Regions from separate parts of the Cellulosilyticum sp. genome, predicted to be linked through region 2. Evidence: riboswitches for the same ligand, from Rfam matches in the RefSeq annotation. Region 2 holds a riboswitch; the other holds the start of a gene.
What was found. A riboswitch is a leader RNA that binds a small molecule or an ion and turns the genes downstream of it on or off. The one in region 2 is predicted to bind S-adenosylmethionine.
Positions count from the first base shown of each region.

Region 1: it holds a riboswitch for S-adenosylmethionine, as region 2 does, so the genes downstream of both, AC1VAQ_RS17500 (ECF-type riboflavin transporter substrate-binding protein) here and AC1VAQ_RS08500 (phenylacetate--CoA ligase family protein) in region 2, are expected to answer to the same signal.

Region 1 covers NZ_CEVXFV010000056.1:18,437-26,250, reverse strand. Annotated here, with positions in the region: gene AC1VAQ_RS17510 (chloride channel protein) at 31-1,287, opposite strand; gene AC1VAQ_RS17505 (hypothetical protein) at 1,465-1,938, opposite strand; SAM riboswitch class I at 2,215-2,333, shown strand; gene AC1VAQ_RS17500 (ECF-type riboflavin transporter substrate-binding protein) at 2,404-2,961, shown strand; gene AC1VAQ_RS17495 (ABC transporter ATP-binding protein) at 3,045-4,778, shown strand; gene AC1VAQ_RS17490 (energy-coupling factor transporter transmembrane component T family protein) at 4,772-5,590, shown strand; gene AC1VAQ_RS17485 (hypothetical protein) at 5,939-6,121, shown strand; gene AC1VAQ_RS17480 (methyl-accepting chemotaxis protein) at 6,291-7,757, shown strand.
Region 2 covers NZ_CEVXFV010000015.1:34,241-42,054, forward strand. Annotated here, with positions in the region: gene AC1VAQ_RS08480 (thiamine pyrophosphate-dependent enzyme) at 1-610, opposite strand, end outside; gene porA (pyruvate ferredoxin oxidoreductase) at 613-1,815, opposite strand; gene AC1VAQ_RS08490 (4Fe-4S binding protein) at 1,808-2,119, opposite strand; gene AC1VAQ_RS08495 (2-oxoacid:acceptor oxidoreductase family protein) at 2,112-2,684, opposite strand; gene AC1VAQ_RS08500 (phenylacetate--CoA ligase family protein) at 2,688-4,004, opposite strand; SAM riboswitch class I at 4,104-4,230, opposite strand; gene AC1VAQ_RS08505 (MetQ/NlpA family ABC transporter substrate-binding protein) at 4,340-5,239, opposite strand; gene AC1VAQ_RS08510 (methionine ABC transporter permease) at 5,269-5,925, opposite strand; gene AC1VAQ_RS08515 (methionine ABC transporter ATP-binding protein) at 5,922-6,941, opposite strand; gene AC1VAQ_RS08520 (pyridoxal phosphate-dependent aminotransferase) at 6,954-7,814, opposite strand, start outside.

The DNA.
Region 1 (7,814 bases), on a different contig from region 2:
TAATGGTTATCCTCCTACTCGATTGTAAATTTATTCAGTAAATTGATTGATAAATTCAGGTTTTACTTTAGAATACATGATTTTTTGTTTGGAATAAAGACCTTGATAACCTGATGTCATATAACTTACAGCACAAGCCAGCATGAAGAATAAGCTACCTTGTGTACCAAAGAGCTCTAGACTTAAAATAAATGTAGTAATAGGACAATTTGTTACACCGCAAAATAAAGCAATTAGTCCTATACTAGCACCAAAGGAAGGAGAAAGTCCTAATAACCCACCAACAGTATGACCAAAGGTTGCCCCTACAAAGAATGCAGGCACAATTTCACCACCCTTGAAGCCTGCGCCTAAAGTAATTGCTGTAAAAATTAATTTTAATAAAAAAGCCCAAGGGACGATTTGATCTTCTAAAGCAGCAGTAATAATGGGCATACCAGCACCTAAATAATCAGTTGTCCCACAAATAAGTGTTAAGAAGAGTATTAAACAACCGCCTGTTATAATGCGAACATAGGGATTTGGAAAACATTTTTTATATAGTTTACTGCTAGTATGAAGACTTTGGCAAAAAATCATACTTAAGAGAGCACCTAAAAGCGCTAAAAGAATAACCTTAAAAGTTATATAAACTGATAGCGTGGGAATATTAGTGAGATGAAAGCTTGTAGGGCTAATATGAAATTTTCCAGAAATGCCATAACCAATGATAGCAGCAAGTGTACAAGGTACTAAAGCGGCGTAATGCATAATCCCCACACTAATTACTTCCATAGCAAAGATTGCAGCAGCAAGGGGGGTACCGAATAAAGCAGCGAAACCGGCACTCATGCCACACATAGTCATAATATGTAAGTCTTTTTCATCTAGGCGAAAGAGCTTTCCAATCTGATAGCTTAGGCTTCCGCCAAGCTGCAAAGCAGCACCTTCGCGGCCAGAAGAACCACCACACAAGTGAGTGATAACTGTTGAAATGAAGATGAGAGGAGCAGTTTTAAAGGAAATAGGATCGGCTTCTCTAATAGAGAGAAGTACTAAATTTGTCCCCTTATCATCAGCCATATGACCTATGTGATATAAGAATACAATAAGCATGCCACCTAATGGGAGTAATAAAATAGTGTACCAATGCTTTTCTCTAAACAAAGTAACATATTCGATAGCATGATGAAATAGTGAACCAATAAATCCTACGATGCAGCCTACGATAATCGCTAGGCAAACCCATTTTAAGAAGGTGAGCAAATCTTCTATATGATTTTTAAGTACATGTAATAATTGTGTCATTTATAAATCTCCTTAATATAATATAGAATTTTCTATATAAGATAACATACAGTAGCATTTTATAACAATATATTTTCGAATTCAATATATAGTGAGAAAGAATTTATAAAATAGAATACTATATTGTAACATAAAGAAAAAAGAGATTTTACAGTTGTAACCTCTCTTTTTTATAAGTTAATTTATTAATGTATCAATTGCTTCCTTATTATAATGTGTATTTTTATAATGTGGGAAACGACTACATAAAATAACAGTACCAAAAGGCATGGTATTAAAGCAGCAGTCTTCAAAAGTACCTTGAACAAGTCCTTTAGAGGCTTGTTCATTAAATTGTTTACGTGCGTCTTCAAGATGACTATTTAAGATGACATTATAGTCATTAACGTGTTTCATATTTTTACTGATTTCACCAGATTTTAAACGTTCTAAGGTGACAGGATGTGAGGCGTCAATCATAATTTCAATAACAAGTAATGTACCAATATCACATTGGAGCATTGCTTTAATACGATGGCCTACTTCTGTATTTTTATGGGTTTGATAAAGGTTTAGTAATGTTGTAAGATTGGGCAGTACAATTTCTTCATGAAGGGACGTATGAAGAACGACGGTATGATTTTTTATAAGTAATGTATCTGGCGTTATCATAATGAGATCTCCTTTAAAACTAAAATTAACTGTTTTTCTATAGATTTCACATTTATAAAATTTAGTTATTCATAATTTCTAGTCATGTGAAATCATTGGGAGAAACTAATTTACCTACATGTATATTTTGAGGTTTTAGTTGGTTTCTCTATATATGATATCACACCTTATAGGAAAAGATAAACATAAAAGGGGATTGAAAAATAAAATAAATTAAATAGTAGTTGACAAAAAGCTTAAAACCACTTAACATAAATATGAAATATATGAGACGTAAACTTATCCAGAGAGGTGGAGGGAATGGCCCAATGAAACCCAGCAACCTGTGTACGACAAGGTGCTAAGTCCACAATGTATGAAATTTGTATTAATTTTATAGCATTGTAAGATGAGGAAAAAATGTGCACACTAAGCCTGGACCTTCGCGTTCAGGCTTTATTTTTATAAATTTTGAAAGGAACAGGAATGAATAGAAGACCATTATCGATAAAAACAATTGTCGCCATTGGTATTGGCGCAGCCGTCTTTTTGATTTTAGGACGTTTTGCTTGTATTCCAACAGGCATTCCAAATACAGAACTTCAAACAGCATATGCTTTTCTTGGGTTAATGGCTGTTATTTATGGACCATTTGCAGGAATGATGATAGGGTTTATTGGTCACATGTTAAAGGATTTAACCGCTTATGGATCACCATGGATGAGTTGGATTATTGCTTCGGCTGTGGTAGGACTTATTATTGGTATAGCACAAAGAAGAATGGATATTGAAGAAGGGGCTATGGGCATTAAGAAGATTATTTATTTTAATGTTTATCAAGTTATAGCCAATGTCATTGCTTGGGTAGTTGTTGCACCAAGTTTAGATATTTTAATTTATGCAGAACCTATGAATAAAGTATATATACAAGGTGCAGTAGCAAGTATATCAAATAGTTTAACTGTAGGTGTACTTGGCACATTTTTATTAATTGCGTATAGCAAAACTAGAATACAAAAAGGTACTCTGGTTGAAGAAGATTAAGGGGTGCATCGCGCCTCTTTCTTTATGGAATAGGAAAATTCGATTTGATTTATGGCAATAGAACAAGGACTTATTAAATAAAGATGAAGAAAGGAAAATTTATGAAAAAACCCGTTATTGTATTTGAAGATTTTAGCTTTCAGTATAATGCTCAAGCAAATCCAACTTTAAAAAATATCAATTTAACAATATATGAAGGTGAAAAGGTACTTATTGTGGGGCCATCAGGTTCAGGGAAAAGTACTTTAGGACATACATTAAATGGATTAATTCCATTCAACTATAAAGGTGAAATCACAGGAAGTTTACGTATCAAAGGCAAAGAAACTAAAAACCTTAGTTTGTTTGAAGTTTCTAGAATGGTAGGAACTGTGTTACAAGACCCAGATCATCAATTTATTGGTCTTACAGTTGCTGAAGATATTGCCTTTTTACTAGAAAATGAGTGTGTTGTACAAGAAAAAATGCATCAGAAGGTAAAAGAAGTTGCAGAAATGGTAGAAATACAAGACCATTTAGGCGTAGCACCTCAGCGCTTATCAGGTGGACAAAAACAACGTGTCACACTAGGGGGGGTTATGGTAGGCGAGGCTGATATTTTGTTATTTGATGAGCCACTTGCGAGTTTAGATCCGGCAACAGGAAAAAATGCTATGTATCTTATTGATAGCCTTCAAAAACAAACAGGGCAGACAATGATAATTATTGAGCACCGTTTAGAAGATGTTCTTGAAGCTAACGTAGATCGTATTATCGTTATGAATGAAGGAAGTATAGTAGCGGACTTATCACCACAGGCTATTTTAACTGTTTCTCCTTCTATTTTGAAGAATGTAGGGGTACGTGAGCCACTCTATGTCACTGCATTAAAATATGCTGGATGTCAGTTGAATACAGAGATGGGACTTGAACATATAAATACTTTAAGGTTAGATGAAATGCAAAAAGGTGCATTAGCAAATTGGTATAAGCGACAAAGTCCAAAAGAAGTAGCAAAAGAACATGCAGAGGCTCTTTTAAGCTTTAAGAATGTAAGCTTTTCTTATGAAGGAAAGAAAAATATATTAGAAGACATTTCTTTTGATATTTACAAGGGAGAAATGATAAGTTTAGTAGGAAGAAATGGCGCTGGAAAATCAACTTTATCAAAATTGATTTGTGGTTTTTATCGTCCATCAGAAGGGAAAATTTTATTTAAAGGGGAAGACCTTAAAAATAAAAGTATCAAGGAACGTGCAGAAAATATTGGTGTTGTACTCCAAAATCCAAATCAGATGATTTCTAAAAATATGATCTTTGATGAGGTAGCATTGGGATTAAGATTAAGAGGCGTTTCTGAAGAGATTATAAAGGAAAAGGTTTATGAGACACTTAAAATTTGTGGACTGTACCGCAAACGTAACTGGCCAATTTCAGCTTTAAGTTACGGGCAAAAGAAACGTGTCACTATTGCTTCTATTTTAGTGCTTAAGCCGGAACTTATTATTTTAGATGAGCCAACTGCAGGACAAGATTATAAGCATTATACAGAGATGATGCAATTTTTAAAAGAACTTAACCAAAAAGGTATTACAATTTTAATGATAACGCATGATATGCATTTGATGTTAGAGTATACAAGTCGTGCACTTGTACTTTCAGAGGGGAAACTCTTAGCTGATCAGGCGGCCTATGAAGTATTAACGAATGAAGATTTAGTAGGTGCAGCAAGCTTAAAAATGACTTCACTATATGAATTAGCCTTAAGAGCTGAGTTGAAAAATGCACAAGACTTTGTAAAATGTTTCATTGAAGAGGAGAGGAACACAAGATGTTAGGATATATAGAAAAAGAATCCTTTATTCATAAGCTAACGGGTGCAACGAAATTAATATGTTTAATATTATATGCATTAGCAACAATGTTTACTTATGACACACGTGTACTTATTGTACTTCTAGTATTTAGTTTAGTACTCTTTAAAATTTCTAAGATTCCATTTAAGGATATAGAAGTAGTATTTTATTTTATACTGGTATTTTTAATGATTAATAATGTGGCAATTTTTATATTTGCCCCACAAGAAGGTACAAATATTTATGGGACCAATACACCTTTATTTCATATAATAGGTCCATACACAGTAACCAAAGAGCAGCTTTTTTATCAATTTAATATTACAGTTAAGTATTTTGCGCTGATACCAATTGCACTGATTTTTATGGTGGCGACGCAACCAAGTGAATTTGCAGCCTCTTTAAATCGTATAGGGGTAAGTTATTCATTAGCATATGCAGTGGCTATAGCATTACGATATATTCCTGATATTCAAAGAGATTATCAAGATATTGCATTTGCACAGCAAGCAAGAGGGCTTGATCTTTCTCGTAATGAGAAGCTTGGAAAGCGCCTTAAAAATATGGGAAGTATTTTATTACCACTTATCTTTTCAAGTTTAGAACGTATTGAAACGATAAGTGCAGCTATGGAGCTACGTGCTTTTGGAAAAAATAAGAAACGTACATGGTATAGTGGTAAACCTTTTAAAAGTAGGGATTATATAGCTATAGCAGTTATGAGTATGATTGTAGTTGTAGTATTTATATTAATGAAAAGCAATGGAGGGCGTTTTTATAACCCCTTTATATAAAGGATAGTATAAAAAATGGTTAGCATATTAATTAAACAATATGCTAACCATTTTTTGTTTATGGAGAAATCAGCTATGACTTTGAAATAGACAGTGTATAAAGGGGCTTTTAATGATTTCACATTACTAAAACTATGAATAACTAAAATTTATAAATGTGAAACCTATATTAAAAGATAGGTTATAAATTAGTAGGCTTGTACATAAATTAATAAAGTAAAATAAAAAAACACTAGAACAAATGTTCGATTTCGTGTATAATGATATTAAAGATAAAAAAAGACATAAAAAGACATGAATCGGACATGGATAAAGTGAATAACAGGAAGAGTAAATGGAGGAATTAAAATGAGACGAGGAGAAACGATGTGTTACTATAGGGCAAAAGGTGGGCAGAAAAGTGTTTATGTAACAATTGTATATGAGAATGATATTTTAAGAGAAAGCATTATTCAACACCATGAAGAAAATGACTTCAATATATTGCAAGATAAATGTGATTTAGCATATCAATCAACTAATGCAAATTAATTATTTTATATAGTAAGAACTACTTAAAGTACTGAAAATAGCTTTAAGTAGTTTTTTTTGTACCTATATATAAGAAATATAAAAATTTACAATATATGACAAAAGTAGTAGAAAGAATAACTTATGATATGTTAAAATAACAAAGAAAACATTGAAAGGGAGTTATAGGGTGGAAAATAGGGGACTTATAAAAATAAATAAAGTATTCTTTGTTATTGGTTCATTTGCGGCAATGTCACTTTATGTAGGATATATTAAAGAATATATGTTAGGAAACAATAGTATAGCTAAGACAATGGGTATTATAGCTATAATGTTTTTAGCAAATATGTGCATAAACATTGCATATTTAAAAGATAAGAGCAGTGAACACATTAAATGGATTGGAATGTATAGTTATCTTTTAATGTATGCTGTGGGGCTGTTATTTGCTAAAGATAATTTTGTATTTGTAACAGGATTAGCTATTTTACTTATTTGTGTGTTATATTTAGATGAGAGGCTTATTAAATCTGCCAATATACTAGTCGTAATCATTAACAGCATGGATTTGCTAATTCGTATTTTTGTGAGAAAACAATGGCATTCGGGACTTACAACGGCTTATATGGTTACAGTAGGTGCCATTATTGTATTTTCATATGGCTATTATAAATTGGTAAGTTTAATTAATGAATTACAAGCAGAGAATACAGCAAGGGTACAAGCAGAGATGGATAAGCAGAATATACTTTTACAAGATATTTTTATGGCTATTGGTGTACTTGATCAGAATACCAATAAAGTAAGTGAAGTTGTAAATGTATTTGCTACCTCTTCAGAAACAGTTAATGAGGTTATCACACAAATTGCAACAGGTTCTGAAGACGTAACTACAAGTATTCAGGCACAAACTGAAATGACTGAAGTGATTGGTACACTCATCCAAGAAACAGCTAGCGATTTTATAGTTGTAAAAGGCATTTCGGAAGAAGCGCAACAGTCATTAAAGCAAGGGGCACAAATGATGAATACTGTTACTGAAAAAACAATACGTGTGAATACACAGAATGCCTACACTTATGACATTATGAAAGAATTAAAAAATAAGTCTAAGGAAGTATATGGGATTACAGAACTTATTTCAGGTATTTCAACACAAACTAATTTGCTTTCATTAAATGCAGCTATTGAAAGTGCAAGAGCTGGAGAAGCAGGAAAAGGCTTTAGTGTAGTAGCAGATGAGATTAGAAAGTTGTCAAATCAAACACAAGAGTTAACAGCTAATATTTCAGCAATAATCTTAGAACTTGAGCAAAAGGTAATACAAGCAGAAGGCGCTGTTAAAGAGTTAAATGAAATTAATAAGGAGCAAAATGAACTTGTTAATACAACAAAAGATATCTTTAATGAGATGCTTACAAAAATGGCAGCGTCTCATACAAAAGTAGAAGCAGTTCATGAAAAGGTAGATCAAATTGTAAACTCAAATAATAATATTGTTGAAAGTATTAATGAAATTTCAGCAGTAAGTGAAGAAACAAATGCAAGTGCAGAAGAGGCGAATTCTATTGCACTTAGTAATCTAGAAAATGCTCAATTAGCAACGGGATATGTGCAACAACTTGTAGAAGTATCTAATCAATTAAAAAAATAAATATAAAAAGAGATAGATTTTGATATGCTCCCCTTATGGTAGACAGTTTAAATAATA
Region 2 (7,814 bases):
GAATATAAGAAGCACCTTGTATTTTGCTAGCCTTCTCTACCTTGCGGATATAATCTGGAATATTGCCAATGCTAGCTGTGGCCGCATATTTAATTTTATGGGCTGCTACAATATCAAACATATCCTTTTTAACATTGGTACTTCCATGTATATGTTCCCCTGCCGGTGATGTCGTTGTCTTCGTGCCATAAGGTGTCAGAGAACTTTGCTGAATCCCTGTATTCATATAAGCTTCATTATCATAGCAAATATAAATAATCTTATCATCACGATCAATTGCTCCAGATAAGGCTTGAAGCCCAATATCCGCTGTACCACCATCTCCTGCAAAGCCTACTACATTAACATCTTTAAGTCCTAATGCCTTAGCTGCTACTGATACACCCGAAAGCATTGCCCCTGTACTTGCAAAAGGTGAAATAAGTGCATTCACTCCAAAGCAAAGCTGCGGATAAACAAAGCCAACAGCTGACATACATCCAGCCGGTACAACGACAAATGTATTTTCACCTAATGTCTTTAGTGCCAAACGTACTGCTAATGCCCCCCCGCACCCAGCACAGCCTTTATGCCCATAAAAATATTCTTTTTCATCTAATACCACTGCCATGTTTATCCCTCCAATCCTATATATTTCACCCGTTGTTCATAACTAGGTTTAATATCCTTTTGAACTGCCTCTTTTAAATCTTCAAAAATTTGTAGGACTTCTTCCTTTTTAATATCTTTGCCACCTAGTCCGCCTACGTAGTTAAATAACTTTGTTTCTTGTCCCTGAAGTGCTGAGGCAACATTAGTAAATACAGTTCCTTGTGCCCCAAAGGATATATCTTTTTCAAGTACAGCTACTCCTTTGATTTTCTCTAAAACTGCTGCAATCTCATTCCCTGGGAAAGGCCTCATATAACGAATTTTAAGTAATCCTACCTTTTCCCCTTGGCTTCTTAATTCATCTACGCTATCTCTTACAAGGCCTGTAATGCTTCCTAATGTAACAATGACACGTTCCGCACCTTCACACTTGTAAGCTTCAATTAAACCACCATAGCTTCTACCTGTGATTTCTCCATAAGCCTTATCTAAAACTTCAATGATTTCCTTTGCCTTCAGCATAGCTTGTTGCTGTTGATATTTAAAGCTTAAGTTATATTGGGGTGAAGAAGTGAAAAATAAATTCTTAGGTGCCTTTAAATCCATTTTATGGGCTAATTCAAATGGTGGTAAAAATTCAGCCACCTGTTCTTCTGTAGGTACTTCAATCCCTTCATAAGTATGGGTTAAAACAAACCCATCTAAGTTAATCATAACAGGCGTTAGAACCTCTGGATTTTCAGCTAATGCATAGACCGTTAAAGTCATATCTAAACTTTCTTGTGCATTCTCGACATATGCCTGAATCCAACCACTATCTAATAAAGAAAGGGAATCACGCTGATCCCCAAATATACTCCAAGGTAATGCTACACTTCGGTTGGCATTCATCATAACTAAAGGGACACGTCCGCCGCTGGCATAATGTAAAACTTCAGCCATATAAAGTAGTCCTTGAGAAGATGTAGCTGTAAAAGTTCTTGCCCCCATCACACTTGCCCCCATGACTGCTGATAAAGCTGAATGCTCTGACTCCACATACATATATTCTGCTTTTAATTCCCCACGTTCCACCATCTCAGCTAAGCGTTCTACAACAATGGTTTGAGGTGTAATAGGATAAGCTGCCACAACTAATGGTTTCGCTAATTTTACACCAATGGCTACTGCTTCATCTCCTGATACAAATTGATAGTTTTTTTTGTTTTCTAATGTATTAGTCATTCGCCTTCTCCCCCTCTAGCACAAGCTCAATGCAACCCTTCTTACATTCCTTTTGACAAATGCCACAGCCTTTGCAAAATCTATAATCAATTTTCATTTCATTTCCTTCTTTATAAATAACCCCCTCAGGACAAACCATATAGCACCAGTTACAATGACTACATTTTTCCTGATGAATCACAGGCCTTTCACTTCGCCAACCTTCCATAGTTTCTGTAAGCAGCATGGCTTCACCATAAGTGCCGCAAGGTAAATCTTTGATACTATTTATCTTAAAATCTTTGTTTACCTCAGGTCTATTCATCTTGTTTGCCCCCTTTCTCAAAGGATTTAATCGTTTCAAAGTAAGTAATAAGTCGCTCATTTTTCTCAGCAATTTTAGGTGCTAAGTCATAATGTACTGCTGCCTTTAAGCTTTCTAGAGTAACTAATTCACTATGGCTCACTAGAGCTGCTAACATAGTGGTATTTGTAATCGGTCTTCCCAAATACTTTTGTGCTACTGGCAAGGCATCAAATGTAATGAGCTTTTCGTTCGTACTTCCATCTTGAAGTATGCTGTACTTTTCTGGTGTCTCTGTATTTAATAAGAGTTTCCCATTTTCCTTAAGACGTTCAAGTAGATTAGGGGTATATAAACTTTCATCTAATACTACGAAGTAATCTGCCTTTACACTTTGACTCCTATCACGAATAGGTGCCTCACTAATCTTTGTATAAGCAAATACAGGTGCACCTCTTCGTTCTGGGCCAAAGCTTGGGAAACTTAAACTATACTTCTTCTCATATAGGCTTGCTGCAATACCCAATATTCTGGAAGAGGTAAAGGCTCCTTGCCCACCTCTTCCTAAAAATATAATTTCTATCATTACTTATGCTCCTTCTCTTAAATCTACCAAACGTTTCGCTTTGTGCGTTGCTCTTGGTAATTCTCCCTCTTCTAAAACAATAACTTCTTTAGGTTTAACGCCTAATTTCATTTTGATTTCATAAGCTACTTGCTCTCTTATAATATCTTCAGCAACATCTACGCCCTCTCGTCTTTCTACTTCTACTGTAAATTTCGTGATGTGTTTATCTTCTATAATATTCACACGATATTCTCCTGTTAAAGTATCAAACTTACGAATAACATGCTCAATGTCACTTGGAAATACATTTACACCACCAGCTATAAACATATCATCAATACGTCCTACGACTTTAATACGTTTTAAAGTACGACCGCATGCACATTTTTCATTAGTATAAGTCACGATATCCCCTGTTCTAAAACGAATCATTGGCCTAATTTCTTTACGAAGTGTTGTCAGAAGCATTTCACCTCTTTCACCTTCTTTAACAGGTAATCCAGTATGTTCATCTACTACTTCAACATAAACATGATCTTCGGCAATATGAATGCCATCATGCGCCTCACATTGCGCACCACAAGCACCAAAGATATCTGAAATCCCATAGAAGTCAAAGACTTCTGCATCCCAAAGGTCCTCAATAGCTTCCCTTGTTGCTGGGATAGAGCCTCCCGGTTCACCTGCTACAATAATTCGATTAATGGCTAAATCTGTAGCTGGATTGATTCCCTTTTGCTTAGCTGTTTCCCCTAAATACCATGCATAAGAAGGTGTGGTCCAAATGACTGTTGGCTGATACTGCTGAATAATGAATAATAAACGTTCTGCTGGAAGAGTTCCTGCCCAAATACATAAAGCCCCAAGATTTTGAGCACCTAATACGTCAGGCCCTCCTACAAAAAGTGAAAAGTTTAAAGCATGAATGTAGCGATCCTCTGGTCTCATACCAGCCTGCCAAAACAATCTACTCTCTACATCTTGGAATTCATCAAAATCTCTTTTACTAAATGGACTTGCAGTAGGGGCACCTGTTGAACCACTAGAAGATGAAATAAATACTACATCTTTTTCTGGTCTTACACACAAATCTCCAATAATAGGTGCTGCATCTTGCCTTTCACGTACATCATGTTTCGTTAAAATAGGAAATTTACGAAGATCCTCTAATGTTTGAAGGTCATTAGGTGTCACCCCGGCTGCTTCAAAACGCTTTTTATAATAAGGTGAATGCTCGTAAGCTTCTGTTATTTGTGATTTAAGTTGTTTGAGCTGATAAACTTCTAATTCTTCTCTTGATATAGTTTCGATTTCTTCGTTCCAATATTTTTTACTCATAAAAAATCCCTCCAATTCATATAGTCAGTCTTTTTTAAGGAATAAAAGAAAAAACTACTTTCTTTGATAAGAAAGCAGTTTCTAAATATCAGATATGCTCTCTCATCTCTCAAATCATTTATGTTTTTATAACTGATTTGTAGGAATTAGCACCTTTGAATTATACGTCTATAATTCTGGTTGCCGGGCTTCACAGGGCCAGTCCCTCAGCCTCTCTAGATAAGAAATAGTTTTATTCATTTTTAATTCCTAGTTATCTTATATGTTTAGAAGTATATTCCTAGATTTTAAAATTGTCAATACATTTCAAACTATTTTTATAAGTTTTATAATATTTATTGTATCTGCCATTTTTGTGTATACCAATCCGGCTTTTGGAAACTGCTAAACTCATAATCACTGCTCTCAATGACATCTTTAAAACCTTCTGACTGTACAACCTCTAAAATGTCTTTTACGAATTGGCTATCTATATCCTTCGTTTGAACAGCAATAACATTCTTCATTTCTTCTGCTAATACCTCTTTGTAAATAGCTGAATCTAAATCGATTCCTGCTGATAGCGCATAATTACCTGGTATAGCTGCTAAATCTGAGCTTTGTAATGTTCTTGGAAGCTGAGCGGCCTCTACTGGTGTAATCGTTAAGTTGAGTGGATTATCCTTTATATTTTTTTCACTAAAACTTGTAACATCTACAGTTTCATCAATAGTTAATAAACCTGCATTTTGTGCTTCCTTTAATGCACGTCTTAAGTTGGTTACATCATTAGGTACAGTCAAAGTCGCACCTGTTTCTACCTGTGAGAGATCTGTATATTTATTTGAATAAATGCCTAGCCCTACTGTTGGGATATTAATTAAGTTACTTAATTCTAAGCTATGCTCAGTTTTAAAATTCTCAAGGTATATACTATGTTGAAACATATTGGCATCTACTTCACCTTTTCCTAATGCTAAATTAGGCTGTACATAATCACTAAACTCAATAATTTCAACCTTATATCCTTTTTCCTCAAGTCCTGGTTTAATGGCGTACTTGATCATATCACCATAAGGGCCAGGGCAAGTTCCAAATTTGATTGTATCCTTGCTGTCTCCTGTATGATTGGTAACAGTGGCAGCATCACTATTTGTTGCATTGTCACTACTTACACTTTGTGCTCCGCATCCTGTTAAAATTCCAAAGCCTACTACTGCTAATAATCCTAATTTATAAATTAAATTTTTTCTCATACTTATCCCCCCATATTTCATTCACTTTTCTATTTTTTACTTACACTTACAGCAATCTTTTCACCGATTACTTGAATCAGTTGCACAACAACGACTAATAATACCACTGTAATCACAAGTACATCCGTTTGATAGCGTTGATAACCATAACGAATTGCGAGATCTCCAATACCGCCGCCACCAACAGTTCCTGCCATTGATGAGTAGCCTATAATGCTAATTAGCGTAACTGTAATAGCTCTAATAATGCCAGGTAATGCTTCAACTAAAAGTACATCAAATACAATATCCTTCAAACTAGCCCCCATAGCTAGCGATGCTTCTATAACCCCTTTGTCTATTTCTGCAAAAGCCCCTTCCACTAATCGTGCTAAAAAGGCTATGGCTGCTACAGTTAAAGGCACTGTTACAGCTGTTGCACCAATGGTTGTACCTAGTATTAAGTTGGTTAAAGGATACAGTAAAACTAATAAAATAATAAAAGGTATTGAACGAATAACATTAATCACTAAACCTGAAATTGCATTGATTGTTTTATTGGGGTGCAAAAGTGGTGAAGCTGTAATATATAAAACAAGTCCTAATAAGGTCCCTGCTACTATGGCAATAACCATTGAGATACCCACCATCAAACTAGTTTCCTTGGTTGCAATCCATAATGCTTCAATTAACTCATTTAAATTCATGCGACTTCACTCCCCTTTTCTCTAATGATTTCTATATCTTCAGTGTTAGACCGAATATATCTAAGTGCCTCATCTACAGCATTATTTTCCCCTGTAATACTAACAACTAATGTGCCAATTGGTCTTTCCATGATGTATTCAATACGCCCATGTAAAATATTTAAAACCACCTCATAGTTTTTGCTGGCATAGGCAATAATGGGTTCAATGCTTTTATCTCCTTTGTAAATAAGCTTGATGATTTTGCCTTGAGTTTGTGAAATAATTTCTTCTGGAATATCTAATTGTGTTTTAACTAATTTCTTTGTAAGTTCTGCTTTAGGATTGGCAAAGACTTCATAAGTTGTCCCTTTTTCAATAATTTCACCATGACTCATTACTGCTACTTTAGTAAATAAATTTTTGGCGACTTCCATTTGATGTGTGATGAAAACAATAGTAATCCCCAATGACTTATTTATTTGCTTTAAGATATCCACAATTTCCACAGTTGTCTGTGCATCAAGTGCAGATGTTGCTTCATCACAAAGTAGAATTTTAGGATTTGTTGCTAATGCCCTCGCAATCCCCACACGTTGTTTTTGCCCACCACTTAAACTAGCTGGGTAAGCATTGATTTTATCCTTTAACCCCACCAATTCAAGTAATTCTTCAATGCGTGCCTTACGTTTTTCCTTAGGGTACTCTTGTACTTTAAGTGCAAGCTCTATATTTTGCCCTACTGTTTTTCTAGAAACTAAATTAAAGTGCTGAAAAATCATCCCTACCTTTTTACGCAGCTCTCTAATTTGGCTATTATTTAATGCTGTAACATCTTCATTATCTACGAAGATATGACCAATTGTAGGTTTCTGCAAACCATTAATTGTTCTAACTAATGTACTTTTTCCAGCACCACTGCCACCTACAATGCCATAAATATCTCCTGCTTCAATATGAAGTGAAACATCTTTTACTGCTACAAACTCCCCATCTTTTTGCTTAAATGTGACGCTAACATTTTCAAATCTAATCATAAGCTCCCCTCCTTAAAAGTGTTTTCTAATATGTTGCAATCTCCCTAATGCGCTTTCTAATGTTTCTGGTTTCTTCGCATAATGGAAACGGATATAACGATTGACATCTTCTTTAAAGAAACTAGATCCTGGTACGCCTGCTACACCTACTTCTTTTATAAGCCTTTCAGCAAATTCGTTATCAGATGCCATGCCAAACTCTTCAATATCTACCATGACATAATACGCACCTTCTGGTTTGAAATAACGAAGCCCTATGCTATCTAAGCCTTTTAAAAACAACTCTCTCTTTTCGGTATAAATTCTAGTGAGTTCCTCATAATAGTCATCTTCAAATTTAAGTCCTATTGCCGCAGCTCTTTGAAGTGGTGCTGCTGCTCCTACTGTTAAAAAGTCATGTACCTTTTTACATTGGTCAATAATTTGCTTAGGTGCTATCACATAACCAAGTCGCCAACCTGTGATTGAATAAGTTTTCGAAAGCGAACTACAAGAAATGGTACGTTCAAACATTCCTGGTAATGCTGCAAAATAAATATGTCTATATGGTGCATAAACAATATGTTCATATACTTCATCTGTAATAACATAGGCATCATATTTCTCCACAATTTTTGCAATGTCTAAAAGTTCTTCTTCTGTAAACACCTTGCCTATAGGATTAGATGGATTACAGAGAATAAGTGCCTTAGCCCCAGCCTTAAAAGCATCTTCTAAGGCATCTCTGTCAAAATCAAATGTCGGTGGCTTGAGTGGAATATAAATTGGCTGTGCACCACATAAGATGGTATCTGCTGCATAGTTCTCATAAAATGGTGAGAAAATAGCAACCTTATCTCCCACCTCACAAATGGACATCATTGCAGTCATCAT